DNA from 2 places in the Lysinibacillus sp. FSL K6-4013 genome. Region 2 is predicted to be linked to the other one. Evidence: riboswitches for the same ligand, from Rfam matches in the RefSeq annotation. Region 2 holds a riboswitch; the other holds the start of a gene.
The links. A riboswitch is a leader RNA that binds a small molecule or an ion and turns the genes downstream of it on or off. The one in region 2 is predicted to bind cyclic di-AMP.
Positions count from the first base shown of each region.

Region 1: it holds a riboswitch for cyclic di-AMP, as region 2 does, so the genes downstream of both, MHB39_RS01515 (APC family permease) here and MHB39_RS15425 (Trk family potassium uptake protein) in region 2, are expected to answer to the same signal.

Region 1 is NZ_CP152031.1:286,006-302,160, reverse strand. It holds gene MHB39_RS01515 (APC family permease) at 44-1,867, opposite strand; cyclic di-AMP (ydaO/yuaA leader) riboswitch at 1,986-2,135, opposite strand; gene MHB39_RS01510 (PepSY domain-containing protein) at 2,349-2,873, opposite strand; gene MHB39_RS01505 (PepSY domain-containing protein) at 2,964-3,635, opposite strand; gene MHB39_RS01500 (HAMP domain-containing sensor histidine kinase) at 3,632-4,927, opposite strand; gene MHB39_RS01495 (response regulator transcription factor) at 4,917-5,612, opposite strand; gene MHB39_RS01490 (hypothetical protein) at 5,730-5,987, opposite strand; gene MHB39_RS01485 (InlB B-repeat-containing protein) at 6,112-10,224, opposite strand; gene MHB39_RS01480 (LuxR C-terminal-related transcriptional regulator) at 10,431-12,950, opposite strand; gene MHB39_RS01475 (LuxR C-terminal-related transcriptional regulator) at 12,977-15,520, opposite strand; gene MHB39_RS01470 (Nramp family divalent metal transporter) at 15,742-16,155, shown strand, end outside.
Region 2 is NZ_CP152031.1:3,103,660-3,119,814, reverse strand. It holds gene MHB39_RS15460 (IS110 family transposase) at 1-238, opposite strand, end outside; gene mtaB (tRNA (N(6)-L-threonylcarbamoyladenosine(37)-C(2))-methylthiotransferase MtaB) at 493-1,842, opposite strand; gene deoC (deoxyribose-phosphate aldolase) at 2,156-2,827, shown strand; gene MHB39_RS15445 (spore coat associated protein CotJA) at 2,963-3,190, shown strand; gene MHB39_RS15440 (spore coat protein CotJB) at 3,183-3,446, shown strand; gene MHB39_RS15435 (manganese catalase family protein) at 3,471-4,040, shown strand; gene MHB39_RS15430 (TrkA family potassium uptake protein) at 4,088-4,744, opposite strand; gene MHB39_RS15425 (Trk family potassium uptake protein) at 4,770-6,107, opposite strand; cyclic di-AMP (ydaO/yuaA leader) riboswitch at 6,222-6,363, opposite strand; gene rpsU (30S ribosomal protein S21) at 6,616-6,789, shown strand; gene MHB39_RS15415 (nodulation protein NfeD) at 7,102-8,430, shown strand; gene floA (flotillin-like protein FloA) at 8,434-9,438, shown strand; gene MHB39_RS15405 (hypothetical protein) at 9,464-9,940, shown strand; gene MHB39_RS15400 (hypothetical protein) at 9,995-10,243, shown strand; gene MHB39_RS15395 (sporulation protein YqfD) at 10,245-11,357, shown strand; gene MHB39_RS15390 (PhoH family protein) at 11,360-12,316, shown strand; gene MHB39_RS15385 (HD family phosphohydrolase) at 12,829-14,949, shown strand; gene ybeY (rRNA maturation RNase YbeY) at 14,958-15,431, shown strand; gene MHB39_RS15375 (diacylglycerol kinase family protein) at 15,432-15,782, shown strand; gene MHB39_RS15370 (cytidine deaminase) at 15,842-16,155, shown strand, end outside.

The DNA of each region.
Region 1 (16,155 bases), 1.9 Mb from region 2:
TCAACGTACTGATTATAACAGACTATTTTCTAGCTTGCTAGCATTATTTTGATAAATGGAACGGTACAGTCATAATGACGACATTTCTGTGAAATAACAGTGATGTACGAATGAGAAGACTCGATTGGTTGTGTAGCATATGATGCCACCCTTTTTTCGGTAAGAATTGAGGGATAACAACCGTTACTTTATGACCTGTCTTTGTACATTGATGTTCTACTTTATCAATAAATTTAATTAATGGCTGTGTAATGCTTCGATATGGTGAATAGTAAGTAACTAATCGTACATCAGGTTGCCATGAATTCCATTTCTCTTCAAAAGCTTTTGCTTCTGCTTGATCGAAAGCTACATAAAAGGCGATTACTTTATCAACCTTGAGCGATTTAGCATAATGTAGGGAGTTTTCGACCACCTTTGTTATACCAGCTACTGGCACAATGAAAACATTCCCCTCAATAGTAGCCAGTTCCTCATGATTTAATCTTAACTGTTCTCCAACAGCTTGATAATGGTGCTTAATGCGATGGAATACAAAAATAATAATTGGTAAAAAGATAAACACTGGCCAAACTTGAGGCATTTTTGTCACAAAAAACATCATTGCTACGATGAAAGAGATAGCTGCCCCAATTGTATTGATCGTAAATCTCGCTACCCAACCTTTAGGTTTTTCGCGCCACCATTTTCGCATCATTCCTGTTTGCGCTAATGTAAAGGGAATAAATACACCTACTGCATAGAGCGGAATTAAATGCTCTGTGGCCCCGTCAAATAAGATAATTAAAACAATGGCTGCAACACCTAGCATTAAAATGCCATTTGAATAGCCAAGTCGGTCCCCTCGAATTTGGAAGATTCTCGGAATAAAACCATCCTTCGATAAATTCACAGCAAGCAATGGAAATGCTGAGTATCCTGTGTTTGCGGCAAGTACTAAAATCATTGCCGTAGTCCCCTGTACAATATAATAAAGGAAATTCCGACCAACACTAGCTTCTGCAAGTTGGGAAACAACTGTTGCTTCTGCTGTTGGTGCAACCCCATAAAAATAAGCTAGACTAACAATCCCGATGAATAAAACGGCTAAAATGCCGCCCATTGCTAAAAGCGTTTTAGCAGCATTATTAGGAGCAGGATTTCTAAAATTAGGTATGGCGTTAGAAATAGCCTCTACCCCTGTTAACGCTGAGCTTCCTGATGCAAATGCCTTTAATAAAATAAATAGGCTAATCCCTGCCACTGGTGTACCAATCTTTGGATGCAATTCTGCAGGCACCTGTCCAGTTGCTACATTATAGAGCCCAACCCCGATTAGCAATAGCATAACGCCTACAAATAGATAAACTGGATACGCCAAGATAGATGCCGACTCTGTTACACCTCGCAGGTTTAAAATCGTTAAGAAAATCACAAATATAATAGCAATGGGTACATTGTAAGGGTGAAGACTTGGAAATGCAGATGTAATGGCATCTGTCCCAGCTGACACACTTACTGCTACCGTTAAAATATAATCAACAAGCAAAGAACCCCCAGCCACAAGACCTGCATTCACGCCTAAATTTTCTCGTGATACGACATAGGCGCCTCCCCCATGTGGATAGGCGAAGATAACTTGACGATAGGATAAAATCAGTGCCACGAGTAGAATAACCACTCCAGTGGCAATAGGTAAGGAATACCAAAACGCCATTGTACCTACCGTCATCAGGACAATTAAAATTTGTTCTGGTCCATAGGCTACTGACGACAACGCATCGGACGATAATATGGCCAATGCCTTTGTTTTACTTAGCTTTTGTTCCCCTAACGCATCGGATCTTAATGGTTTGCCGATTACATAACGTTTGAATGAGGATTTCATTGATAAACACCTTCTGGTTTCATAGAATGTGTTTCGCCTTTCTAAATAACATCAAAAAACGTCTACAAGTCATCACTAAATAAGACTTGTAGACGCTCATCCGTCTGCCAAGCTCCACTTTTCTGCTCTTAACGCTTACGAGGTTAGCTGTCGGATTCGGGCCTGAGTTGCCCTACTCCTCCGAAAGGAAGAGATTCACCCCAAGAATGGCTATGCCATCCGTCAAAATTGGTTCCCCCGCGTCTAGTTGCTTCAGCGATTTAGAAATTTGAAACTTTTATAATGATGTCATATTACGCCTGCTAATTGAAAAAGTAAAGAAGAAAATTTTTCTTTTTTTTTGAGTAAAAACATAGGCTTTTTTGAACATTTAAATAACTACCTCTTAAATAAAATTTCCTGAATACCTAGTATATACCCACAATACAAACAATAAAAACTGCCTTAAAGGGATGTTCTACCTTTAAGACAGCTCATTAAATTAGTCATCGTAGCCTTGTTCAAAGTCTATTATGCTCCCAGAGACTGCATCCACGTCTACTTCGTATTCATTTTGACCGTCTTTCAATTCAATCTCATATACACCATCATCGAGCTTAATTTTTGTCACTTTACCGTTTGCTTTTGTTTGGGCTGTCTTGATAGCCTGCTCTTTTGTAATTATTTTTGTTGTAGCAGGAATATGATCATCCCAATCATCTCCATCAAGAGGTTCCTTTTTCTGCTTGAGTAATTTTCCACTATAAGCATCAAATTTCAAATCATATTCTTCTGTATCTGTATGCACCTCTACTTCATAAATAGAGCTAAACTGATTTTGATCAAATTCGATCTTTGCAACTGTTCCATCCACTACCGCGAGCGCTTTCTTCTCAATTTCCTGCATGGATAAGATCTTTTTTTCTTGGGCATTTCCTGATAATAAAGTCGTCGAGCCAATCGCTACTCCCACTCCAAGAGTAATTACTAGTGCTGGAATCATTATCATTTTTTTCATGTTTTTCATGTTCATCTCTCCTTTGTTTTATCTAAACTTAGCTTACCAAGTGAAGATGATAGAACTATAAGAGGAACATTAGAATTTCATGAGAATGATTTAATGATCGTCATCCCATGTCACAGACAGTACTTTTCCTGAAACAGCATGAATTTGAAATGTAGCTTCGTCCTCCTGCGTTTCAATCTCGACTAAATAGTAACCACCCTCTGAGGTTTCTTCAAAATCAACTGAATCCACTTCACCCTTTAATTGCTTGAGAGCTATTTGAATGGCCTGTTGCCCAGTAATAATAGGCTCTTCGATAGGTTGTTCTTGCGGTTCAACCTTTTTCTCTGCCAGTAGTTCGCCAGTATAACCATCAAGTGTTAAATCCTTCTGAATCTTCTCATTTTCAACACGGACAGTGTAAATGGAGTCTGTAAGCATAACGCTTTCTACATCTCCATATTCCTTTTTAACCATTTGTCTAATCTGCTTTTCGGTTAACAGTAATTTACTTTGTCCTTCTTTCATGATTAGATCAGTCACCTGTTGTGTCGTAACATCCAGTATAGCTGCATACTTAACATCCTCTCGCGTAAAAAGCATTTCAAAGGCATCTCCTTGTTTTTCCACATGTGTAACATGACCATTATAGATAGTCTCAATATAGCGAATAGCCTCCGCTTCACTAAGAGGTTGAACGTAAAAATAACGATTTTGAACAAACCAAATTACTCCACTACAAAGAAGGATAATAACAACAATTATCAACATCCACTTTTTCATTGCTGCCCCTCCTTTGGAATACATAAAGTAAAGCTTGAGCCTTCCCCTAGCTTACTTTTCACATCTATCGTTATACCTAATTGTTGTGCCAGCTCATGTGCTATTGCTAGCCCAAGGCCTGAACCACCTGTTTTACGATTACGATCCTCTGTTACACGATAAAAACGCTCAAACAAATGAGGAATATGCTCTGCAGGAATACCCATACCAAAATCTTGGATGGTAATACGTACTTGATTAGTTGTTTCTGTGGCTAGAATATGGACTTCATCCTCACTATACTTCCTAGCATTATCAAGCAAAATAAAGAGGAGCTGCTTCAATATTTTTTCATCACTATAAATAAATTTTGGAATCTGCGCATCAATTCTAAATGTTCGATGATAAGCCTGTTCCATTTGTGAAGCTACTTTTTTTAAGAATGGGACAAGCTCTAGTTGTTCGAAATGAACGTCCAATTGCTCTTTGTTTTTAGCTAGTTCTAGCAATTGCAACACCATTTCATGCATACGAGATGATTCATTGGCAATGGCTTGTAAGGATTCCTGAGCAACCTCCCGATTATCAAAACCTCTTCTTTGGAGAAGTTTTGCATAACTTTCAATAACAGTTATAGGCGTTTTTAACTCATGGGAGGCATTTGATACAAATTCTTGTTGCTTTTGATAATGCTGTTCAAGCTTCTCCATCATCATATTAAAAGTGCGGTTAATGTTTGTTAACTCGTCCCCACCTTTTTCTGTGGTATCTATTTTTTCATATTTCCCAGTAGATGCACTTTTGCGCATGGTCTCATTTAAACGTTCTAGCGGTAATAAAATAAGTCGCCCAAGTACCAAGCTCGCTAGGAAAATTGGAATCGTTGCCACGAAAGATACAACAACTAAGATGACCTTTAACAAATCTAAAGTCCGCTCTACTTCTTCCATAGATTGCTGTAATGTAATGTCCACTACCGTTCCGTCTATCCAAATAGCAGGCATTGTGTAGGTAATGGAAGGCGCCTTTTGCATTTTAAGTGTAGCCTGAACCTTCGTTTTCAAACGTTCACCATCATAAATATAAACAGCACCATCTGTTGGCATATATGCTCTTAAAACTTGCTGTAGGTTGGTTTGTGCATTTAACTGACTCAGTGTGGAGCTTAACTCATTTGCCCGTGACTGGAGCTGATTATACTCCGTATCATAGGCAAATTTCTCATACAACAAATAAATTCCACTATTTGTTGCCACTACTATAACTAGCATAAGCAATGTTGTTAGTAGATGAATTTTTGTTTTAAGTCTCATAACTATGTTCCTTTAGCACATACCCCACACCTCGAACTGTTTGGATAAGAGGTATTGGATTAGCAGCTTCAAGCTTTTGTCGTACATAACGTATATAAACATCCACAACATTTGTATCCCCATAATAATCATAGCCCCACACAGCCTCTAATATTTGCTCCCTTGTCAGTACTTGTTTAGGATGCTTCAGTAAATAGAACAACAAATCGAATTCACGAGGTGTCAGCTGAATTTCCTTATCGAAATATACAACTTCCCTTGTTTGCTCGTTTATCGATAAATGGCCAAATGTAAGAGCAACTTGCTTTGGGCTGACCTTCTGCGAAAATCGTAAAGCATTGCGTATACGTGCCAGCAGCTCCTCAATTTCAAAAGGCTTTGTCACATAATCATTGGCTCCTAAATCCAAGCCCTTTACCTTATCCTCTACCTCACTTTTGGCAGTTAGCATGATAACAGGCGTTTGGGATTCTGTTGCACGAATACGCTTTAGCACATCAATACCGCTCATCTCAGGTAGCATGATATCAAGTAAAATTAAATCCCATTGCTGCTCACGGTATTGTAGTAAGCCTTCTGCTCCTGTATGAGCCATTGTTGCCTCATATCCTTCAAATTGAAGCTCCAGTTGTAGTACTCTCGCAATATTTTCTTCATCTTCTATAATTAAAATTCGATGTGTCATGTCGAATCCGTCCTTCGCCTTTTCTTTTCATCGTATACGATACAAGTGGTGAAAGTCTAATTAGAAAATGATGAGAAAGACAATACATTTCTTTTTTGACACAGGGTATTTCTTTAACTAATAAACTTTCGGTAAAAAGCTGTAAATATCTCTTTTCTCAAAAATTCCTGAGCTTACCTTAGCAACTTTTTTGCCATTTAAACGGCTTGGAAAGGGAAACTCCAGATGTGGACCATTGTAATGAATAATTGTCACTGTACCATCAGAGTTATTACGCCAATCATAATTCCTTTCATCTGTTTTAATTGAAAGTTTAATCGATACAAAAGCTAAACTTAAGAATAGTATGAAGAAGGTAAGACGAACGATTTTCAATAGAAACACTTCCTTTTCTATTAGCATAATAATTTACATCCTTACGCACTATTGAGTAATGTTAATAATTTGAACAAAAAAAACTCACCAAAAGCTTTATGGATAGCCATTGGTGAGTTTTTTATTATTGATGCAATGCTCTATACAAAAATGCTACAAACTCCGCACGTGTTACAGGATCATTTGGTCTAAAGTTGCCATTATCTCCAATTGTGATCCCATTTCCTGCGAGTATAGCGATAAAGTTGTGTGCCCAGTGTGTTTTTGGCACATCCTTGAAAGTATCTTTATTCGATGAAGTTAAATTAAAGGCAAGAACTAATACTTTTGCCATTTGAGCGCGTGTCATATTCGTAGTTGGCTGGAAGTTCCCATCTATGCCTTCAAACAGACCTGCTTGTTGCACCTGATCGATTATCCCAAAATAGAGATGGCTTTTAGGTATATCGTTAAATTCTCGCGTATCTTGTTTCGGTTCTAGCTCTAATGCTCTTGTCAATATCAGGGCAGCATGCTGGCGCTGAATTGGTGCATTTGGCTTGAAGGTGCCATCTTGATAGCCTGTAATAATGCCCTGCTTTGCCATCTCCTGAATCATCGCCCAGCCCCAATGTCCTTGAGAAATATCTGAAAAGATGATATCTGGCTCTTGTTGGGGTGTTGGCTCTGTTGGTTGCGGATCAATTGGTTCTTCAGGTTTAGGCTCTTGTTTTTCAGGTATGTTTGGCTCTGGTATTGGTGATGGATTCGGAGATATACTTCCTCCATCACCCGATGAACCGTCTGTTACCCAATGGGCATATAAGGTGATATTGGACTTCACTACATCCTTAGAAAAATCCCATGGTATCGTCAGTGCAATATCCTTATACCAGCCTGTAAATATATAACCTGCCTTTGTTGGATCTACTGGCCTTGTTGCCAAGGTATCATTAGTTACCTTCTGTGATGTTACTGTGCTACCTCCATTCGTTTCAAAATTCACCGTATACTGTGCGACTACCTTTTCCCATTTGGCATACAAGATTGTATTTTTAGTTACCTTATCCGTTGTAAAATTCCATGGTTTACTGAATGCGGGATCCATATACCAATCTGCAAATTCATAGCCTACCTTTGTTGGGTTTGCTGGCTTTATTGCTAAGGTATCTTTAGTTACCTTCTGTGATACTACTGCGCTACCTCCATTTGTTTCGAAATCCAGCGTATATTGTACGGCTACCTTTTCCCATTTGGCATACAAGATTGTATTTTCGGTTACCTTATCCGTTGTAAAATTCCATGGTGTACTGAATACAGCATCTGTATACCAACCTACAAACTCATATCCAGCTTTTGTTGGGTCTGCTGGCTTTATTGCGAAGGTGTCTTCAGTTACCTTCTGTGAGGCTACTGCACTTCCCCCATTTGTTTCAAAATCCAGCGTATATTGTACGGCTACCTTTTCCCATTTGGCATACAAGATTGTATTTTCGGTTACCTTATCCGTTGTAAAATTCCATGGTGTACTGAATACAGCATCTGTATACCAACCTGCAAACTCATATCCAGCTTTTGTTGGGTCTGCTGGCTTTATTGCGAAGTTGTCTTCAGTTACCTTCTGTGATACTACTGCGCTACCTCCATTTGTTTCGAAATCCAGCGTATATTGTACGGCTACCTTTTCCCATTTGGCATACAAGATTGTATTTTCGGTTACCTTATCCGTTGTAAAATTCCATGGTGTACTGAATACAGCATCTGTATACCAACCTGCAAACTCATATCCAGCTTTTGTTGGGTCTGCTGGCTTTATTGCGAAGTTGTCTTCAGTTACCTTCTGTGAGGCTACTGCACTTCCCCCATTTGTTTCAAAATCCAGCGTATATTGTACGGCTACCTTTTCCCATTTGGCATATAAGGTTGTATCCTCCGTCACCCTATCTGTCTCAAAATTCCATAAACTATTGAGTTCTGCATCTTTATACCAATCTACAAATAGATGCCCTGTTTTTGTAGGATTAATTGGTTTAGTAGCCTTCATAGGAGAAGTAAAAGTTTGACTTGGAACTGAACTTCCACCATTTGACTCAAATTTAAGCTCATATTGCTGTACTAAATCCCATTTCGCATATAAGGTTATATTTTCTGTCACTTTATCTATCTCAAATTCCCATAGGGTTGTGAATTTTTTATCCTTATACCAGCCTGCAAATGTATATCCTTCTTTTATTGGGTTTTCTGGTTTAGTAGCCGTCATATAAGAATTAATAGTTTGGCTTGGGACCAGACTTCCACCATTTGACTCAAATTGAACCACATACTGTTGTTGCACTATATCCCATTTTGCATATAAAGTTGTGTGCTCTGTGACCACATCCGTTGCAAAGTTCCATAGTTTAGTTAAAGCAGGGTTTTTATACCAGCCAGCAAATATTTGTCCTGCTAAGATAGGCGGTTCTGGCTCTTCCAACTTATCACCATATTCTGCGACAATTATTATAGGGGGAGTACTATTTCCTGCTTCAAATCTGACACCGTATACATTTTTCAACCACACAGCATATAAATCTATATCAAATGTTACCCTAGATCTTTCAAAATCCCATTCTGCCGTGCGCTCTTTGTTAAACCAACCAAAAAATTTATGTCCTTCTTTTATTGGAATACTCGGTTTGTTGAGTAGCGCTCCATCCGGTACTTCGACAGTTGTAATGTAGGTATCAAAATGAAATGTGACAGTATGCAAATTCTTTAACCATTTTGCATACAAGATTTTATTTTCTGTTATCACATCTGTATTAAAATTCCAGGGTTTATTCAATTCCTCATCCTTATACCAACCACCAAATGTAAAACCTGCTTTCACTGGAACATCGGGTTCTACCACCTTTTCCCCAGACAATACTTTCTGTTCTTCTATGGTAGTACTATCACTATTTGTTTCAAATGTAACTGTGTACTGTTGGACATTTCCCTTGGCATAAATTCTCAAGGGTTGTGTTACATTTCCATCCCATTTTGTTACCCATGATAAATCTTGGTACCAACCGTCAAAAGTACTACCTTGGCTGTTAAATGCATTTACTCCCAACATTAATGGGCTATTAAATTGAACCCATTGTAACCGATTATATTCAAATGCCCTATCCCCAATGCTCGTTAAACTGTTTGGGAACGATACAGTCGATAATTGATTATCATAAAATGCCAGATTTCCTATCCTAAGAAGACTATTAGGAAGTTGTATAGATGTTAGTTGATTTTGACCAAATCCCCAATCACCTATACTTATAACATTATTAGGAACGACTATACTTTTTAACTTATTACCAAAAAACGCTAGATTCCCTATACTAAGAAGACTAGTTGGAAGTTCTACATTCGTTAAGTAATTAGCTTGGAATGCCCCTTTCCCTATACTGGTAACACTATTTGGAATATTTACAGTTGTTAACCTATTACTATCAAATACATAATTTCCTATACTTGTTATACTGTTTGGAAGTTCGACATTAATTAACTGATTATAGCCAAAAGCCTCATCTCCTATGCTTGTTACACTATTTGGAATCTTAAGATTCGTTATCCGATTGTTTGTAAATGCTTGGGTTCCTATTTTTGTTACACTATCAGGAATATTTACAGTTGTTAATCGATTTCCAAAGAAAGCCTGATAACCTATATCCGTAACACCATCAGGGATGTCCACATGTACTAATTGATTACCATAAAATGCTTGATCTCCTATGGTAGTTAGGTTTTTTGAAATGGTTACGCTTGTTAATTTACTATTTTGGAATGTCCAACGTCCTATATCCGCCACACTATCGGGAATCACAATCGTGCTTAGTTGAGTTTTGGCAAAAGCCCAATCACCTATCGTTATTACACTTTCAGGAATCACTATTTCTGTTAGGTTAGATTCATAAAACGCAAGATTTCCTATTATTGTTACGGGTTTTCCTTCAATAGTTTCAGGAATAACAACAGATCCCCCCGCACCTAAATATTTAGCAATCGTTACACCAGTGCTATTTGGTTGTATCTCAAATTCGCTTGTATTGAAATTGGTTAAATTACGATCATTATCTATTTGCTCATGATCATCAACCTCAATCTTATTATCTACTTCATTTCCACCTGCTTCTTTAGCCTTTTCTTCTATGTCATTTTGTTCATTCGCATAGGTCAGGGATTGTCCCCATTGGAAAAAGAGCAGTAATACAATAAGCATAATGGTAATGTTTTTCTTCATTCATCCTCTCTCCTTTTGTAAATTTTCAGCTTCAAATAGCCCCCTTCCTTTATGAATCCTCGATAAAGAAGTTCCATACATTTATCCTTATAAAGAAAAACACTCTTCTTTATCTTAAAAAAATCAATTTACTTCTACTATTGAGGAATGTTAATTTTTCACTAACTATAAATAAACCGCTATCAAAAAATTGATAGCGGTTTGTTTTATTTAGATTGTTTTAATAATAATGCTTGGGCTCGATTTTTTACTCCTAGTTTATTGTAAATTCCCGAAAGATACACGCGTATGGTCCCTTCAGACAAAAATAGTTGCTCTGCTATTTCCTTATTAGAAGCGCCTTCTGAAAGTAGTGAAAATATTTCTTGTTCACGAGCAGAAAGAGCTTCTAATACTGGTGTTAGTTCTTGAACATAATCTAGCAATCGATAAGCATAGCCAAGGGTTACCTCATCCCAGTCATCTTTAGCACGCTTCCGGCGAAAATCAATATAGTCCCTTATAAGGGGAATAATTTTATTCTCATCTAAAAAGGTTCTTATATAGTTATAAGGTTCAGCTAATTTCAATGCTTGATGTAACGTCCTCAACGCCTCTTCTGCTTGTTCTTGCTCCGCCAAACATATGGCTAATAAAATTGTAGCTTCTATACGAGTAGATAGCTGTTCTTGTTGTTGTGCCTGTAATTGCACCTGTATAATCAATTGCTGTGCTTCTAGTAGATGCCCTTTCATGAGTAAATAGCGTGCTTTTACTAGCAAATAAAATGGAGAATCCTTATACACATTTTCTTCGATCTTGGCTAACTCCTGTTTTGCTTGGACAATATTGTCTTCACGTAAAAATAAAAGTGCCTTCATTACTCTTATACTATCAATCCAATAACGTTCGTTGACCGTTTCAATTGCATGATCTAAAACACCTTGAGCAACAATATACTGCTCTTCTAACACAGCTATTTTGCTTTTCAGAATGTACATCGGTACTAACAATCCTGCATCTTGAAATTGATGTCCAGAACGTAAAGCTTCCTCTAATTCTATTGGTAGCTCATCAAATTGGTTCCACTCATATAATTTTTCTGCACGCATGCCATAACTATAGCCCGTCATACTTAAGTTTTTGAATTCCCCTGTTCTAAACTTAGCGAAAAAAGACATAGCCTGTTCATCTGAAAGTAATTTTCCTCGAGAGCCAATATTTGTTCTAAACAACATAGGCTCTGTTTGATTATATTGTATAAAAATTGCGTCCCATTTGGACCCGACAGGATTTCTCTCCAGCCTTTGTCGAATATATTCCCCAGCTTGTGAAAGATCTCCATTTTTCATGACAAAGACATAGGCTTTCACACCTAGAAAATCATCGACAGCGGATGCATATTCACTTTTATTCATCCATTGATTGGACCTATGCTTTTGTTCTAGGTCTAGTATCGTCTGATAAGCATCTTCTAAATTGTGTAATGCTGCGAGTGTATAGGCATACATTACCATCAATTCTGGGTGTACCTCATAACCATTCGTCAAAAAAGTATCAATCCAATTTACATAGGATGTGGAATGACCACAGGAAAGGAATGTTACAAGATGCTCCTGAATCCATTGTTCAGCATAAATAAACACGTTGCCGCTTAAAGCAAGCTCTATTGCAGATAAAAAACTCCCATTATTATATAAAGCAACAGCTGCTTTTTCATATAAATTTAAAATATCATGCTGGGTAAAACGATTGCTCAATTCTTGACGCAATGCTTCTCTAAATAAATTATGATATCGAAAAACCTGCTCTTTTGCTTCTACTCTGCTAATAAATAGTCCTTGTTGATCAAGCTCTAATAATACTAGTTGAGCATCAGTACGGTTTGTTAGGACATTACATGTATCTGCGGTTAATTGTTCCAAAAGCGAAGTATAAAGTAGAAAGGTTTGGAGAGGTGTTGCTAGTTTTGAAAATACCTCATTCATTAAATAGTGAATCACATTTGAATTACTTTCTCCAAACTCTTTGTCATCTACATTGTGGAAACCTGCTAAATTGGTTAATTGTAACCCTGTAGCCCAACCCTCTGTTATCTCAAAAACCTTTTGAAGCTCCTTTGCCTTTAGCTGTTTATTTAAATTTTCATAAAATTCTTTCGCCTCTTCATACGTAAAAAGTAGATGCTCCATGCCAATTTCAAGCAAGCAATGGTTTAATCTCCACTTTGCAATAGGTAATGAAATAGTTGATCTACTAGTCAAATAAATAAAGCAGTGTTCAGGTAAGAAATCAATGAGGCGAGTCATCGTTTGATGGATGGTAACATTAAAAATATGATGATAATCATCAATCATAATATGAACCTTTTCAGTAGATAGCGATAATTCGTTTAATAGAGCGTCCACTAAATATTCTAAAGGCAACTGTGGTTGAGCATGGAGTATAGAATCAATACGTGAGGAAGCTTCTTGCTGCAAGGAGTGACCAATAGCATGAATTAAATACTTCCAATAACGAATTGGATCATTATCTGTTTGGTCCACTGTATACCATGCAACTGTCGTTTCAAGTTGCTGAAACCAACTACTTAACAAAGTGGTTTTACCATACCCTGCTGGCGCTTGCACTACTATAAGTTTCGCTGTTGACTGATGTAGAATGGCATTTAACCGTTCTCTTTCAATAATTTGCTTGCCCGTTTGGGGTACGGTTGTTTTTGAGGCTAATAAAATATTTGGCATCATATAAACCTCCTTTCTCTTTAACAACTTTAAAAGCCTAGCCATTCTTTCGCCCATAAAATGGCCTTTGTACGGGATCTCACACCTATTTTACTGTAAATTTCCGTCAAATAAACGCGAATAGTTCCCTCTGTCAGCTGTAATTGATGAGCAATCTCATTATTAGAAGCACCTTCTGCGAGTAATTGTAGAACATCTTTTTCTCTTGCAGTAAAGTTAGCGAAAAACTCATCTTCTGAGCTATCATTCTGTAATAGTTTATTTACATATGCTAATGGCACTGACTTAAATGTATCTCCCTTACTATGCTGACGTATACGCCAGTATTTATTTAGTAATGGCCAGATAGAATCCTCTTCTATAAATGTACGGTAATAACCATATAAAACTCCATGTTCAAGGGCAGCGTGTAATCCTGTTAAAGCGAAATCCTCTTTCCCAAGTGAAAAATGACAAATGGCTTCTAGCAGACCCGCTTCAATAAGCGTAACGATTTGCTTCTCCTGAATTGCCCCTTCTTTTAAACGAATAGCAATTTGCAATGCTTCCTCTAGTTGATTGTTGGCATATAGGATTTTACCTTGAACTAATAAATAAAAGGGATTTCTTGATGCAATTCTATAATTGATAAAATCTGTCACTCTAAAAAACTCCTGTTGCGCATATGAAATATTACCTTCCAATAAATAAGATTGTGCTTTCATAATATAGAGCATACCGACCCAATAAGGTTTATCGGTTTCCTTCATAGCTTCAATCAATACCATATGTGCTTCTTCAAATTGTTTTTTAGTCATATAAATACGAGCCTTTAACAAGTACATTGGTATAAATAATCCTGGATCTTGAAAACGTAAACCATATTTTAAACCGATTTCTAACTCTTTACCTGCCCTATCTAAATCATTTATCTCATACAATATTTCAGCTAGTAATCCATAGGTAACTCCTGTAATATTTCGCTCCTTTATTTCACTTTCATTCAACACGTGAATCAGTTCTTCCATTTTTCCCACTGGTAAGAATTTTCCTCGCGCTCCCACAAAGGTACGTAAAATTCTAGGCTCAAATTGATTATATTTTAAAGAAATATGATATAAAGATGACTTATTTTTTCTTACATTTACGCGTGTTTGTAAACCTACTTTTGCTTTTTCAAGATCTCCATCTTCCATATAACCTATATAAGCATTCATAATTTCGAAGATTTTTGATACAGCAATAAATTGAAAACCATCCATCCATTTCAATTTATTTTGTTTAAAAAGTAGTTCCTCTATAATTTTCTTCGCCTGATCCATTTCATGAGTTGAAAACAGTGTAGTAATATATAAGACAAGCAAATTAATATCTACTGGAAACTGAGCATTCCTTAATTTTTGTATCCACTGCCCAAATAATAGAGTATGTCCCTCGGCAAATATTTCAACTAAATATTTTTGTATCCATTCATGTGCAAGCTCATATAATTCGCCATTTAGGGCAAGCTCAATTGCTGCAACATAGTCTTCTCTTTGGCATAAATTAGTGGCTACCTCGTAATATATAGAGGCAATCATTTCATAGGATTGTTGCCTGTGAAATTCTACCTGTAGGGCATGCCTAAATAAAGTATGGTAACGATAAACAGGCGGATGTGCTTGTACTTGTTCAATAAACAAACAATTTTTCTCCAGCTCTGAGAATATAGTTAAACTATTTAATTCGTTTGTTACAGATGTACAAACACTCGGCTCTAGGTAGTTTAAAATGGAAGTTCGTAGTAGAAAATCCTGCAATTCTTGAGGTAATATTAAGAGAATTTCTTGCATGAAGTACTCATGAATATATGAACTAGCTTTGGCTAAAATTTCTTCACTACTTAGATTATCTATCATTCCACCTGTTGATAGCTTTATCAGTTGGATACCTGCTATCCAGCCCTCTGTTGTCTTTAGTAAAGGCTTCAGCACATCCTTCTGTTCATCATTTGTAACAGGTGAGAAGAAAGATTGTAGCTCTTCTAAATCAAAAGATAATTGACCCACCCCCACTTCTAGTATCCAACCTTTAACACGCCATTTTGCTAGTGGAAGTTCTAAATTAGTTCGGGTTATTATATATATCCGTACATTGGCTGGTAAATATTCAATAAGTCGGTTTAAAATTTGATAAATTTGAGGGGTGTGGATTTCTTGAAAATTATCAAAAACAATATGAATATTTCCTTTATATGTATCCAAATCGTTTAACAGTGTATCTACAATTGTGTCAAAAGAGGTTATTTCATCTAGTATATTGTTTAACTTTTGCTCTACATTCAATATGCTAAAAGATAATGTATGTATTAAGTACCTTAAAAACCGCACAGGATCATTGTCATTCTGATCGATTGTAAACCATGCTACCGATTCATCAATATGCTTCAACCATAGGCTTAAGAGTGTCGTTTTGCCATATCCTGCTGGTGCCTTTATTATGGTTAATTTCTTCATTCTATTGTTAGATAAAATAGAAAATAATTTCTTCCTCTCTAATGCATCTGGCACTGTACGTGGAATTGTTACTTTTGATTTTACCCATACCATGTCCATCATCTTGTCTCCTTTCTCCATTCATTAGTTCTATATATTTTTAATTTTTCCTGCAATTTGATTTTTCTACTCATTCACATCATCCAAAAGAGCATACTTATTTTAGAAAGATAAAGCAAACCACTTCACTTTTTTTATTCCTAGCGTTAGAATACTAATATCTTATTTTCCTATAGGAAACTTTATTTCATTAATGATACTTTTTGAAACGAGGGAACAATATGGTTTACAAACGAGTCACAAAATCGTCTGCAGAGGCGGTTTTAGATGGAGATATAAAAGGTTGGCGAAGATTTTTGCCATTTTTAGGACCTGCTTTCATTGCAGCAGTCGCCTACATCGATCCTGGCAATTTTGCTACAAATATTACAGCAGGCTCTCAATACGGCTACCTGCTACTTTGGGTTATAGCCTTTTCTAATTTAATGGCCGTATTAATTCAATCCCTATCTGCCAAGCTTGGGATTGCAACAGGAAAAAATTTACCTGAAGTCGCTCGCGAGCATTTTTCTAAAAAAACATCTATCTTTTTATGGATACAGGCAGAATTGGTCATCATTGCCACTGATCTGGCGGAATTTATCGGAGCAGCATTAGGGCTTTATTTACTATTCAATATCCCAATGCTTCCCGCC
Region 2 (16,155 bases):
CATAGCCGTAATCTTTGAAAAAAGCTTCGACAGGTTTTGAATAGATGCCTGTTGCTTCAAATACGATATCTGGCGCTTGTCCATCTTGCTTTGTCATCTCTTCCATTCGTTCGTGTAACCTCTCAAAATCATCCCGTGTATGATGTAGCACACCTTCAAACTCGCATTGGCGATGACTATTATAAATCGTAACGGTACTTTTTCCTTTACTGACATCTAACGCAATGACATGTTTCATCTCATTCTTCTCCTTTTGACCAATCATAGAAGCCTTCACAGTACCTTATCGATTCCACTTTCTTATACACGATCTCTTAGGACCCAACATACTAAGCTGATTCATATAAGGGCATGAAGGTAGCCGGTTTTATATACGGACTCACAAATGGTCCCAGAGGCTGGTCGGCTTTTCTTCACTTCTACTATAAAAAAATAGTAGCACAAACCATGGCCTTGGTTTGTACTACTAATGTTAGTATGTTTTTTCACTATTTATTTCACTGTTTCTAAAACGCGTACAAATTGTCCTTTTGAGTGAGGGTAGCCTGCTTGTGTAATTTTTACTTTTACAAGTTGTCCGATTAGACTTTCTGGACCCTCAAAAACTACTTTTAAGTAATTGTCTGTATAGCCTGTTAGAAGGCCTTCTTCTTCACTGTCATCATGCACAAATTCTTCAGGGATAACTTCTAGCACTTGATCTTCAAAACGAGAAGCATACTCTTTTGCTAGCTGATCGTTTAAAGAGATGAGTCGATGCACACGCTCATTTTTAATGTCTTCATCAATTTGATCTTCCATACGTGCAGCAGGGGTTCCTGTACGAGGAGAGAATGGGAAAACGTGCAGCTCAGAAAATTTATGATCGCGAATAAAGTTATATGTGTCCATAAACTCTTCCTCTGTCTCACCTGGAAAACCAACGATTACATCAGAAGTAACAGCTAAATCAGGTAAAGCCTCATGTAATTTTGTTAAACGTTCACCGAAGAACTCCATTGTATATTTACGACGCATACGTTTTAATACCGTATCAGAACCAGATTGAATAGGGATGTGTAAATGATTCACGACAATCTTTGATTCACGTAGTACTTCAATTACTTCATCTGTTAATTGACTAGCCTCAATAGATGAAATACGAAGACGCTTTAAGCCTGTTACATTGGCCTCTAAATCACGTAGTAATTGAGCAAGATTATAATCTTTTAAATCCTGACCATAGCCACCTGTATGAATACCAGTTAAGACAATTTCAAGATAACCAGCATCTACTAATTGCTGTGCTTGATGTAACACTTCTTGTGGGTCACGAGAACGCATTAAACCACGTGCCCATGGAATAATACAAAATGTACAGAAATTGTTACAGCCTTCTTGGATTTTTAACGAAGCACGTGTACGGTCTGTAAATGCTGGTACATCTAATTCTTCGTATACTCGGTTTTTCATAATATTACGTACAGCATTAATCGGTTGTCGTTCCGCACGATATTGTTCAATATAACCAAGTAATTTCGTACGATCTTGTGTTCCAACAACAATATCAACACCAGGGATTGCCATAATTTCTGCAGGGGATGTTTGTGCATAGCATCCCGTTACACAAATAACTGCATCCGGATTTTGGCGAATTGCTCGACGAATAACCTGACGTGATTTTTTATCTCCAGTATTCGTAACTGTGCATGTATTAATGACGTAAACGTCTGCTTGTTGATCAAATTCTGTTCGATCATAGCCTTCTTCTTTAAACAGCTGCCAAATTGCTTCTGTTTCGTAATGATTTACTTTACAACCTAGAGTATGAAAACTCACGATTTTTGATCGCTCGTTACTCATGATATATATCATCCTTTCAATTCACATTACCTTGTGTTTCCAAACATTTAATAAGTTTTTCGTTGTACATATTTTAGATACGTGATTTATGATAACATAATCCTTATAAAATCAGTACATATAAGATTTTTTTGTGAAATAATTAAGTTATCAATTTCTATATAATCTTTTGAGGACTTCAGATAAACATGACTCGTTCTGTAATGTTTATATTTGGGTGTTCATTATATAGAAAGAAATTAGACGCCATCGCGAAAAAATGATATGATTCGAAGAGGTACGTACATCTTATTTAATGAAGGAGCGTTTAACAATGGAAAAAAATTTTGCACGTATGATTGATCATACATTATTAAAGGCTGAGGCAACAAAAGAACAAATTGAAAAATTATGTGCTGAAGCTAAACAATTTAACTTTGCTTCTGTTTGTGTAAATCCAACTTGGGTAAAGCGAAGCAGTGAATTATTACAGGGTACAGACGTGTTAGTTTGTACGGTTATCGGCTTCCCACTTGGTGCCAATACACCAGCAGTCAAAGCATTTGAAGCAAAAGATGCTATTGCTAACGGTGCAAAAGAAGTAGATATGGTTATTAATATCGGTGCGTTAAAAGATAAAGACTATGAACTTGTACAAGCAGATATCGCCGCAGTAGTAGAAGCGGCTAAAGATAGCGCACTTGTAAAAGTCATTATTGAATCATGCTTACTAACAGACGAAGAAAAAGTGAAAGCATGTGAGTTAGCTGTAGCAGCGGGTGCAGATTATGTGAAAACATCTACAGGTTTTTCTACTGGTGGAGCCACAGCAGAGGATATCGCACTTATGCGTAAAACTGTAGGTCCAGAACTTGGTGTAAAAGCATCAGGTGGTGTTCGTAGCTTAGAGGACATGAAAAAAATGGTAGAAGCTGGTGCGACTCGTATTGGGGCTAGCTCTGGTGTAGCTATTATGAATGGTTTAATTGCCGACTCCAACTATTAATTTTATCCTTTTATAGAGCCATAAGCTCATGTCAATGTACACATGAGCTTATGGCTTCTTTGTGTTTAATCAGCATAATAATTTTCTGTGCACATATACTCCACTGATGAATGTAAATACAGAAAGGAGGATGTCATGTTTACACAGTATAAGTCTTGGAGGCCCTATATTAGCCCCTTTGATCCTTGTAAGCCTATAGAAGTTAAGTATTATGCAACACCCCCACAATTATATATGGGTTTTCAACCACCTGGACTACCACAATTTCCAACCGCAAGAGAAGCGCTGAAGGCAGGCACGCTATGGCCACAGTTGTTTAGCCCATACCCATTTCCCCTAAAAGGAGGGAGGAAGCATGACTAAAAAGATGCCGCCCGAATTTTATAAGCAATTAGAAGAAATTCAAGCAATTGATTTCGTCATTGTTGAATTAAACCTCTATTTAGACACTCATCCACACGATTATGACGCCATTCAGCAATTTAATGAAAATACAGAGAAAAGTATGAAACTTAAAATTGATTTTGAGCAAAAATATGGACCACTCATGAATTTTGGGAGAAGCTATTCGAATTATCCTTTTAACTGGATTGATACACCATGGCCATGGCAAGTCTAAACAAAAGACTAGGAGGAATAATATTTGTGGTATTATGAAAAGAAACTCCAGTATCCGGTAAAAGTTAGTACATGTAACCCAATGCTTGCAAAGTTTTTAATTGAGCAATATGGAGGGGCGGATGGGGAACTGGCAGCAGCTCTACGCTACATGAATCAACGCTATACGATTCCTGACAAAGTAGTAGGGTTATTGACCGATATAGCAACTGAGGAATTTTCACATTTAGAAATGATTGCCACGATGATTTATAAGCTAACAAAAGATGCAACACCAGAAATGCTGAAAGAAGCTGGCTTGGGTGATCATTATGTAAATCACGATCGTGCTCTCTTTTATCAAAACGCCTCAGGGGTACCATTCACAGCAACCTATATTCAAGCTAAGGGTGACCCTATCGCGGATCTGTATGAGGATATAGCGGCTGAAGAAAAGGCACGTGCCACATATCAATGGATTATTGACTTATCAGATGACACGGATTTAAATGATAGCTTGAAGTTTTTACGTGAGCGAGAAATTGTTCATTCCCAGCGATTTAGAGAGGCTGTTGAAATTTTAAAAGATGATAGAGATCAAAAGAAAGTTTTCTAAGACGAAAAAGGCTGTATCAAGTAGAACTTGAAACAGCTTTTTTGTGATTACTGAATATTTGAGAATAATGTAAGATCTTTTCGATGCCCAATCATTACTAATAAATCTTCCTTTTCAATAATCTGCTCAGGAGAAGGGGAAATAATAATTTCCCCTTCGCGCACAATTGCAATTACACTGACGTTATATTTTGCGCGCAAGTCTAAATCGCGAAGGTTTTGTCCAGCCATTTTAGAAGGAATCATAATTTCTTCAATGCTGTATTCCTTTGATAATTCGATATAATTCAACATGTTTGGGGATAGGAGTTGATTAGCCACACGTTCACCCATATCTCTTTCAGGATAAATAATCCAATCAGCTCCAACTTTATCTAACACTTGCCCATGTCTTTTACCTAGTGCCTTTGCGATCACTTTTTTGATCCCTAGCTCTTTTAATAAAGAGACGGTTAAAATACTAGACTGCATATCATTACCGATCGCCACGATGACACAATCGAAGTTACCAATACCAATTGATTTTAAAGCTTTTTCTTCTGTTGTATCAGCAACGACAGCGTGAGTCACATAGGGTTCTGCATCCTCTACTCTTTCTTCATTTATATCAATTCCCAATATTTCCTGTCCAGCTTCATGCAATCTGCGTGCGACGCTTGTTCCGAACCTACCTAAGCCAATAACAGCGTATTGTTTAATGGTCATAGCGTTTTAAACCCCTCTCATTTGGTTAGCCAATCATAATATTTCCTTTTGGGTGACGGAAACTCTCTTTTTTTCTTCGTTTTGCAATGGCAAAAGCAATGGTTAGTGGTCCAACTCTTCCTACGAACATTGTAATAATCAGAAGAAGACGACCAGCAGGTGTTAGCTCTGGGGTTAGGCCCATCGAAAGACCAACAGTACCAAATGCAGAGGTAGCTTCAAATAAATACATCATAAAGCTATGATGTTGTTCCGTTATACTAAGAATAATCGTCACGACTACTACAATTAATCCACCGCACATTGTAACCGTCAATGCCTTTAAAATAGTTTCAGTGACAATTCTACGTTTGAAGAGAACGACATCTTCTTTTCCTCGAATTTGTGACCACATAGTAGCTACTAAAACGGCAAAGGTTGTGATTTTAATCCCTCCAGCAGTCGATCCAGAGCCTGCCCCAATAAACATCAAAAGTATCATTAAAAATAATGTAGAATGCGTTAAGTCCCCAATAGCCAGTGTATTGGAGCCAGCAGTTCGTGGTGTAACCGCTTGGTAAAGGGAGCCTAACACTTTACCCCATTCTGATAATGGTCCAAGTGTCTTTTCGTTGCCATACTCAAACAGAAATATCAAAATGGTTCCACTAACGGTTAGCAAAAGTGTCGTTACTAAGACAATTTTTGAATGGACAGAAAGCCTTTTAGTCACACGATATTCATACAATTCATTCATAACAATAAAGCCTAATCCACCGATAGTAATAAGAGCACAGATGGTGAAAACAACAAAGGGGTCATCAACATAGGCAGTCATTCCGTTAAAACCACCCATTAAATCAAAGCCCGCGTTGTTGAAGTTGGATATGGCATGAAAAAATCCAAAATAAAGGGCCTTTCCAATAGGCATATCAAAAGAAAAACGAATCGATAGAATAAGACCACCGATTATTTCAATACATGCTGTAAAGAGTAATATTCTTTTCACTAATCGAACTAGACCAGCAATGGAGATATTATTAAAGGCCTCTTTAAGCAGCAGTCTTTCTTTTAATGAAATTTTCTTTCCGAGCAGTAAAAATAATAATGTGGCAAATGTCATGAATCCTAAACCACCAATTTGGATCAAGAATAAAAGGACCACCTCGCCAAAAATAGAGAAGGTATCACCTGTATCAACTACGATTAAACCCGTGACACAAGTAGCTGAAGTAGCAGTGAATAAGGCATCTAAAAAGGTCAAACCCTTCCCATCCTCAGTAGAAAATGGCATTGTTAAAAGAAACGTCCCTATGGCAATGATTAGGGCAAAGCCCAAAACGAGAACTTTGGGAGGGTTTAATGCTCTTTTAAAATTGTTCATTTAATTTACCTCAATTCTGTAAGTAAACAACTGGTTGTTAAATGGCATAATAAAAAGACCTACGATAAAAGCATGAAAAAGGCAGAAAGCATGCTAATAATGGTGGTCAATAACGACCTCCTTCGCTTTAGCCGACGAAGTTAGCTGACGGGTAGGATGGCGAAAGAGCTTTCTCATCCCTTCTGCTACTGCAGAATTAACCCCAAAAGATTGGTTCCTCCGTTCTCAAATAGTTGAGATTTGGCCGATTTGAAATTGAATGTGATTATTCTACGCCCTTATTCTATTTTTTGTAAACCCTTTAATTGTTAGGAAAATGTAATTATTTTTATTGTGGGTGAATTGGGTATGAATAATTCACACAAAAATAAAACCAAAAATTCACTTGATAATTTCGCATACTTTCTATTGACCATTATTAGACAATACGATATAATTTTTTAGTACACAACAGAAGGTTATTTGCCTAATTGTGTATTGACGTGTGTTCGGAGGGAGGGAAAGAGAGATGTCAAAAACTGTCGTTCGCAAAAACGAATCGCTTGAAGATGCTCTTCGCCGCTTCAAACGTACTGTATCAAAAAGTGGTACAATTCAAGAAGTTAGAAAGCGCGAGTTCTACGAAAAACCTAGCGTAAAACGTAAAAAGAAATCAGAAGCTGCACGTAAACGTAAGTGGTAATTTAATTTCCCATTAAAAATCCCTACGTTCATAACACGCAATTGTATGATTCACTGAGCAGACAAAGTTATACCTGAAATTAATCACATTTTTGATTAATTTCAGGTATTTTACATTGCTCAACTTTACGTACATATGAAAAAGCCGAATGAAATCTATTTGATTCATTCGGCTTTTTTGCACATACTAAGTGTTGGTAATTGGCATTAGATCGAATGATAAATAAGTTAATAAATTTTTAAGATTTGCGAAACTTTTCGCATGATTGACCGTATATACAGAGGAGAGGCATGTTAGAAGGGAGGGAAAAAGATGCGAAAACGGAGAATCCTCAGCTATTTACTAGTGATATGGATGACTTTTTTGTTAGCGTTTCCATTAACTTCGGCTTTTGCCAGTAATAAGGTCTATCATGTTCCGATTCATAATGAAGTAGAGCGAGGACTTCATGCATTTTTAGAACGAGCTTTTAAAGAGGCTGAAGAAAACAATGCAGAGGCGATTATCTTAGAAATACATACGCCTGGCGGTTTTGTGAATGCAGCAAGCGATATCGCTATGCTTATGGATGCAACGCAAATAAAAACGATTGCTTATATTAATAAGGATGCGCACTCAGCAGGAGCTTTTTTAGCCTTACATGCGGATAAGATCTACATGGTTCCGAATGGAACAATTGGTGCAGCGGCAGTTATCGATTCAGCAGGTAATGCAGCCGACCTTAAGGCCAATAGCGCTTGGCTTGCTCAAATGAAAGCAGCAGCAGAAACGTCAGGGCGCGACCCTAAGTATGCATTAGCAATGGCAGATACCAACTATGAACTACCAGAATACCGTGCTGGCGGAAAGAATCTGTTAACCCTATCCGCCTCAGAGGCATTAAAGGTTAAATATTCTGAAGGGACGGTTAAGGATTTTCAGGAGCTTCTAGAAGTAACCAACTTGAATGGTAGTGATGTTGTTTCAATTGAACCGACCTTTTCTGAAAAATTAGCTCGTTTTATTACAAATCCCATCATTGTACCTATACTGTTGTCAATCGCTAGCTTAGGACTTGTGATGGAGCTTTATTCGCCAGGATTTGGTGTTCCAGGTATAATGGGCTTATCAGCACTTGGTTTATTTTTCTTTGGACACATGGTGGCCGGCTTTGCGGGATATGAAACGTTATTGTTATTTATTATTGGCTTAGCCCTTTTAATTGCAGAGTTTTTTGTCCCTGGTGGAATTGTTGGTATTTTAGGTGGTGTCTTAATAGTACTAAGTCTGATACTGGCAGGTGCAAATATGATGCAAATGATAGTAGCAATTCTCATTGCGCTTGTGATAGCGATGATAGGAATGGTGATTCTGATGAAATTTTTCGGAAAAAAACTGCATGTCTTAAACAGGCTTGTGTTAATGGATGCAACGACGACAGAAGAAGGGTATGTATCCAATGTGAATCGCACAGAACTGTTAGGAAAAATTGGGAAAACGCTTACGCCACTTCGTCCATCTGGAACTATGGTACTTGGTAGTGAACGCATTGATATTGTATCAGAAGGTGGCTATATCGATGCCAATCAACATGTAGAAATTATTAAAGTTGAAGGCTCACGCATTGTTGTGAGACAAACAGATAAAGAGATGGAGGAATAGAAAATGGGTTTTGATTTAGCTTTGATTGGTCCTATTGCCGGACTAGTTATTTTATTCATTGTGCTTGCGGTATTCTTTACCTTTGTACCCGTAGCACTGTGGATTTCTGCATTAGCAGCAGGTGTACGTGTTAGTATTTTCACATTAATTGGGATGCGCTTACGTCGTGTTATTCCGTCTCGAATTGTTAATCCGTTGATTAAAGCACATAAAGCAGGTTTACCTGTAACGATTAACCAGTTAGAGAGTCACTATTTAGCAGGTGGTAATGTTGACCGTGTAGTGAATGCCTTAATTGCGGCTCACCGTGCCAATATTGAGCTGTCATTTGAACGTTGTGCAGCAATTGATTTAGCTGGGCGTGATGTATTAGAAGCTGTTCAAATGTCTGTTAATCCAAAAGTTATTGAAACACCTTTCATTTCAGGTGTAGCAATGAACGGGATTGAAGTAAAAGCAAAGGCTCGTATTACCGTGCGTGCCAACATCGAGCGTTTAGTCGGTGGTGCTGGTGAAGAAACAGTTATTGCTCGTGTTGGTGAGGGGATTGTTTCAACTATCGGTTCAGCGACACATCATACAGAAGTTTTAGAAAATCCAGATATGATTTCGCAAACAGTATTATCTAAAGGGTTAGATTCAGGAACAGCCTTTGAAATCTTATCCATTGATATTGCGGATGTAGATATCGGTAAAAACATCGGGGCCGAATTACAAATTGAACAAGCACAAGCGGATAAAAACATTGCGCAAGCAAAAGCTGAGGAACGTCGTGCAATGGCTGTAGCAAACGAGCAAGAAATGATTGCACGTGTTCAAGAGATGAAGGCAAAAGTAGTAGAAGCAGAGGCAGAAGTACCGCAAGCGATGGCTGAAGCCTTACGTTCTGGTAATCTTGGTATTATGGATTATATGAACTATCGCAATATCCAAGCGGATACAGCAATGCGTGACTCTATTTCAAAAGTAAGCAATGATAAGCCTGAAAAAAATGAACCCAATGCTTAATAACGGAAAGGAGCGGAACTAACATATGGAACAGTTAATAATCTTCGCCATAATTGCCATAGTCAGCTCTATTTTCGGAAAATCAAAAAATAAAAAGCCTCAGAAGCAGATGCCTCCTTTTAATAAAGACACCGCGGTGGAGCCTCCAGTTACGGAGAAAGCGCCACATCGTAGTGGGAAAGCACAAAGTTTTGAAGACTTTGCACGAGAATTTATCGGAGATTGGATTCCAGAAAATGAGAAAGTTGAGGAGCCTAAAAAATTTGTTGAAGAACAAGTGAAAAAGGAAATACCAAGCTATGTTGCCCCAGCTGTCATTCCAACTGATATTCCTAGCCGTTCTTCTAATCGAGAAAGTCGGGGACGATTAGCTGCTGGAAAAAAGGAAGTGCAATCTGTTGGCGCTCATTCGACTTTACAACTACCTCAATCTAAAAATGATCTTGTGCAAGCAATTGTGATGGCCGAAATATTAGGGCCACCAAAATCAAAAAGAAAATAACTAGCATGTCCTCCTTTTTCGATGCATATATTGCCGAAGAAGGAGGCATTTTTTATGAAAAAATTATTTCAATTAACGCCACTACTTGAGTTGTTAGAATACGAATCATTAAAAATTATTGGACCTTACCGTTTTATTCATGCAGATGCGACGACCTGTTCGTTTGTCTATGCAGATTATCATATTACTGTCAATGCGGATTCAGTGACAATCAATGCGCTTAAAGAAGAAATGCTACATCTATCTGTTAACAATCTTCAGGAACTTCATATGAAAATGACAAAGAATATGGGTGTGAGCTAAAATGTGGAATAATCGGCCAATTATTATACGTATAAAGCGCCATGAAAATGTTCATCCTTTTATTCAAGCATTGCACGCTCAACATGTCCCATTAAAGCGTGTTGTCTTTCGTGAGCAGGAAGTTTCCTTTGAAACGACAATGCATTACCTACCAAAAATTCGCCGTGTACGAAGACGTTTTCGCTTAAAAATGGCTGTTTTTTATGCAGATGAGCTTCAAGTTTTTCGTGCACAAATTTGGACTCTATTGGGCTTAGCCTTCATGATTGCTATTCCAATCCTTTGTGCACAAGTCATATGGCGAGTGGACATTGAAGCCGCGACACCAGAACTGGAGGAGCGTTTAGGTAAGACCTTTCATGAAACCTTTCAACTAGAAACCCCTTTATCTCAAAAAAAGTTACCTTCTAATACGGTTATACGACAAAAGCTGTTAGAGCAACACCGAGAACTATCATGGGTTCATATTGATAAACACGGCGGACGAGTAATTTTGAGACCACAAGAATCACCGAAACAAACAGAGCAAACAACTGACAAATTAGCCTCCCATATTGTAGCAACGAAAAGTGGTGTCATTACCCACTTCAATATACAGCATGGTGAGCGAAAGATTTCAGTGAATGATACAGCCTATGAGGGTGACGTCCTCGTAAGTGGTGTATTAGAAAGTGGCACAGATCAAGTTTTTGTTGGGGCGAAAGGTGAGGTTTATGCAGATTATTGGCTTGAATGTTCATTTAAAATTCCAACAAAAATTACCGTGGAAACCTTGCAGCAAAAGCAATGGCGGGTGTTGATAAAGGGTATACATGAGGAAAAGGTGGATTATGTTCAAAAAAAGGATTTACCGAATTGGCTAGCCCCCTATGTTTCGATTGTGGAGGAGCAACAGACGAAAACCATGCAAGTGGAGTTGGATGAATCGAAAATTGAGACATTGCTTATTCCTTTATTGCATGAAAAAGTATTACGCTCGTTACCTGCAAAAACAATCATCAAGAAAGAAAACCTTTTACAGGCAAAGTGGGGGAATGGTACAGTTGAAGGGAAAGTTCTATTTTTAGTCAATGAAAACATTGCAAGTCCAATACAAGGCCTACAAGGAGAATGATTATGTCAGAACAGTTAACTGTATTACAGGTGGATAATCCAAACGAAGCGGTTATGCTACTCGGTATTTCCGATGCAAATATGAAATTAGTTGAAGAAGCACTTAATGTTCATATCATTACGCGTGGTGAACAAATTCAACTTGCGGGTGAAGAAAATGCTAAGGAACAGGCAACCTTTCTTCTGCATGCTTTATTGAAGGTCATTCGCAAAGGAATTAATATTGATCAACGTGATGTCACTACAGCTATTGAAATGACACAAAAAGGAACTATCGAATATTTTGCAGAACTATATGATGAAGAAATAGCACGCACGACGAAAGGAAAGTCTATTCGTGCAAAAACAATTGGTCAACGAGAATACATACAAGCAATCCGTCATAAAGACGTTGTTTTCGGTATTGGTCCAGCCGGTACTGGGAAAACGTATTTAGCGGTAGTTATGGCAACACAGGCACTTAAAAATGGCCATGTTAAGCGAATTATTTTAACTCGCCCTGCCGTTGAAGCTGGAGAGTCTCTAGGCTTCCTTCCAGGGGATTTAAAGGAAAAGGTCGATCCATATCTACGTCCTCTCTATGACGCTTTAAACGACATCTACGGCTCCGAACAAACACAGCGGCTAATTGAACGTGGAACGATTGAAATCGCCCCTTTAGCCTATATGCGTGGCCGTACATTAGATGATGCCTTTGTTATTTTAGATGAAGCACAAAATACCACTCATCAACAAATGAAAATGTTTCTAACACGTCTGGGCTTCGGCTCTAAAATGGTCATCACTGGTGATAAAACGCAAATCGACTTACCTAAAAATACAGAATCTGGCTTGATTGTAGCAGAGCGTACATTAAAGTATGTTAAATCCATCCATTTCCAAGTATTAGAACAAGGCGATGTCGTACGTCATCCAATCGTAGCCAAAATCATCCAAGCCTACGAAGAACAGCAACTTTAGAATTGCGTAGCAATTCTAAAGTCTGCCCCGAAAGCGAAGCGACAGGGGCAACGAGGTTTTAAAGTCTGCCCCGAAAGCGAAGCGACAGGGGCAACGAGGTTTTAAAGTCTGCCCCGAAAGCGAAGCGACAGGGGCAACGAGGTTTTAAAGTCTGCCCCGAAAGCGAAGCGACAGGGGCAACAAGGTTTTAAAGTCTTGCCCGAAAGCGAAGCGACAGGGGCAACAAGGTTTTAAAGTCTTGCCCGAAAGCGAAGCGACAGGGGCAACAAGGTTTTAAAGTATACTCTGAAAGCGAAGCGACAGGGGCAACAAGGTTTTAAAGTCTGCCCCGAAAGCAAGGGCAGACTTAAACATCCATATAGCTAAAACCTAAAGCACGAACTGAATCAAAATATGGAAAAAAATGTGACAGCTATGCGAAAAAGCATAGCTGTTTTTTGCTTTCTTATACATTTTTCGAGAAAAATGTATGTTGAATTGGTATGATAGTAGGTAGATAGAGGAGGTGCCAAATGGAGAAACAACTTCGAAAATTTACAGAGCTTATCGGTTTTCGCTACTTTCTTATCATCATTCTCATTTTAACAGGTGGCCTACAATTTGCATTCATGTATGGCAATGTTAAAGGAGTTACATATGATTTCAAACCATTACAGCTTGCGCCTGAAACCGTACGATCTACTAAAACGATCGAAGACACTTATAAAACACAGCTAGAGCGTGAAAAAGCTGCTAATGCAGTGGATTCGGTCTATCAATTTTCGGAGGATGTCGCCAAGCAAAGAGCAGCGATTGTAACATCATTATTTGATTATGTTTTAGAAGTGAAAAAGGATGTTGCAAATAGTAAGGAACCTATACCTATTGCAGATCAGGTTACACAGCTTCGCAAAAAATTTGAATCCATAGACGAAGACCAGATGCCGTTAATTTTTACAGATTCCCAGCTGGAAGGTCTGTTAGTGCAAAGTGAAGAAGATTTAACTAGAACAAGTACGCAATTATCCAAATTTGTAGAGGAATATTTACAAAAATCCATCCGACCAGAGAACGTCTTTGTTGCTCAAAATGATTTTGAGACAAAAATTCGTGGACAACGCGGATATCCCGATAAAATATTCAATACAGTCGTGTTAATAGGACGTACAAGCATTATAGAAAATGAAACAATTAATGAAGAACAAACAAAGATTCGAAAACAGCAGGCCAAAGAAAGTGTAGAGCCGACACGCATTTTACAAGGACAGATTATTGTTCAGGAAGGTCAAATTATTGACAATGAGGCCTTTAGACAATTAGAGCTATTGGGGATGGTTAGTAATAAGGCCTCCTTGAAGCCTATTGCAGGACTTATTATTTTAACGCTACTGCAAATGATGTTTATGTATATTTTATTTGAGCGTTGGGAGGCTAACGAACGAAAAAAACGTAATGCACTGTTAGTGACAGTGATTGTTTATAGCTTGTCTATTTTGCTAATGAAATTTATTAGCTTAATTTCTGGTGGCTTTGATGTGACGATTGCCTTTTTATTCCCGACAGCACTAGCTACGATGCTTGTACGATTGCTAGCAGATGAGCGAGCGGCTGTATTAATTACCGTTATGACGGCTGCTTCAGCAGGGGTTATTTTTCAAGAAGGCTATTCGTCTGTTATGCAAATGGAAATTACGCTGTATATCATATTCGGAGGGTTTGCCAGCTTATTCTTTTTGCGTAGTGTGGAAAAACGCTCACATATTTTACATGCGGTTGGTGTGATTTCCCTTGTAAACATGGCATTTATCGCGTTTTATTTGTTAATGACGCAATCATCCTATGGCCTACCAGAATTAGTATTTTACTTAATAGCAGCGATGTTATCTGCTTTGCTTTCAGGGGCATTAACGATGGGACTTTTACCATTCTTTGAATCGGCGTTTAGCTTGCTTTCGTCTTTACGTTTAATTGAGTTATCCAATCCCAACCATCCATTATTAAAAAAATTATTAATGGAAACTCCAGGGACATATCATCATAGTGTGATGGTAGCGAACTTAGCGGAAGCTGCCTGTGAAGAGATTGGTGCTGACGGTTTATTAGCACGTGTAGGTTGTTATTATCATGATATTGGTAAAACCAAACGACCGTCCTTTTTCATTGAAAATCAGATGTCGGGCATCAATCCGCACGATTCGTTACCACCTGAAACAAGTGCAGAGATTATTATCGCCCATACGACAGATGGTGCCAATATGTTAAAACGTTATAAAATGCCTCAAGAGATTATTGATATCGCTTTACAACATCATGGTACAAGTTTGTTAAAATTCTTCTTGTTTAAAGCAAAGGAAGAAGGAAAAAATATTGATGAGGCAAAGTTCCGATACCCAGGGCCCAAACCACAAACAAAAGAAGCAGCTGTTATAAGTGTTGCGGATAGTGTCGAGGCAGCAGTACGTTCTATGAAAGAGCCAAATGCAGAGAAAATTCAGAAGCTAGTACGAGCGATTATCGATGATCGTGTCCAAGATAATCAGTTTGATGAATGCGATATTTCAATAAAAGAGTTAAAATGTATAGAGAGAGTACTTTGCGAAACGTTGAATGGGATATTCCATTCACGTATTGAATATCCAAAGGCAGATAAGTAGGAGGATCTATGATTTTAACAATTGATTTTACGGATGAAACAAATGAAGTGGGAGCACAACATATCGAGCTTGTAGAAAAACTATTACAGCATGCTGCAAGTGTAGAAAACATTGAGCCAGAAACAGAGGTTTCGGTGACGTTTGTAACGAACGAGGCCATTCAAGATATTAATCGTGAATATCGTGGTAAGGATCAGCCAACAGATGTCATTTCCTTTGCACTAGAGGAGCTAGGGGAAGGGGAAATGGAAGTAACTTTTGAAGGAATGCCACGTATATTAGGTGATATTATTATTTCAACAGACCGTGCCAAAGAGCAGGCTGAGGAATATAATCACTCTTTTGAGCGAGAATTAGGCTTTTTAGCAGTACATGGTTTTTTACATTTACTTGGTTATGACCATATGAAGCCAGAAGAAGAGAAAGTGATGTTTGCAAAGCAAGATGAGATTCTCCAAACTTTTGGCTTAGGTCGAGACTAGATGGATTTGCGCAAATACTTGCGATCTTTTGGCTATGCGTTTGAAGGCATCATAACTGCAAGTAAAGAACAAAATTTAAAATCACATATAGTAAGTGCAATCATTGTGATACTGGCTGGTTATTTGACAGGTTTATCTCGTATGGAATGGTATATTGTGCTACTATTAATAGCACTAATGTTTGCGCTGGAAATGATGAATACAGCTATCGAGCGGGTAGTCGATTTAGCTTCCCCAGAGATACATCCACTTGCTAAGCAGGCAAAAGATATTGCAGCAGGTGCAGTGCTTGTATTTGCGCTATTCAGTGCTATAATCGGATTACTCATCTTTCTGCCAAAATGGTTTTAATGGAAATGAGTGTCTTCTAAATGAAAATAAACCATAAATGTGAGGGAGAATTAGTATAGATGACAATGGATATGCATGCATTATTAGAGGAATCAAAAAAGGCGCGTGAAAAAGCCTATGTTCCTTATTCAAAATTTAAAGTGGGGGCAGCTCTATTAACGAAAGATGGAGAAGTTATTCACGGCTGTAATATTGAAAATGCAGGCTATAGTATGACGAATTGTGCTGAGCGTACAGCGTTTTTTAAGGCAGTATCGGAGGGAATTTACGATTTCGAAGCCATTGCCATTGTAGCTGATACGGACGGGCCCTGCGCCCCATGTGGAGCATGTCGTCAGGTCATGATGGAGTTTTGTGCTCCAACTATGCCTGT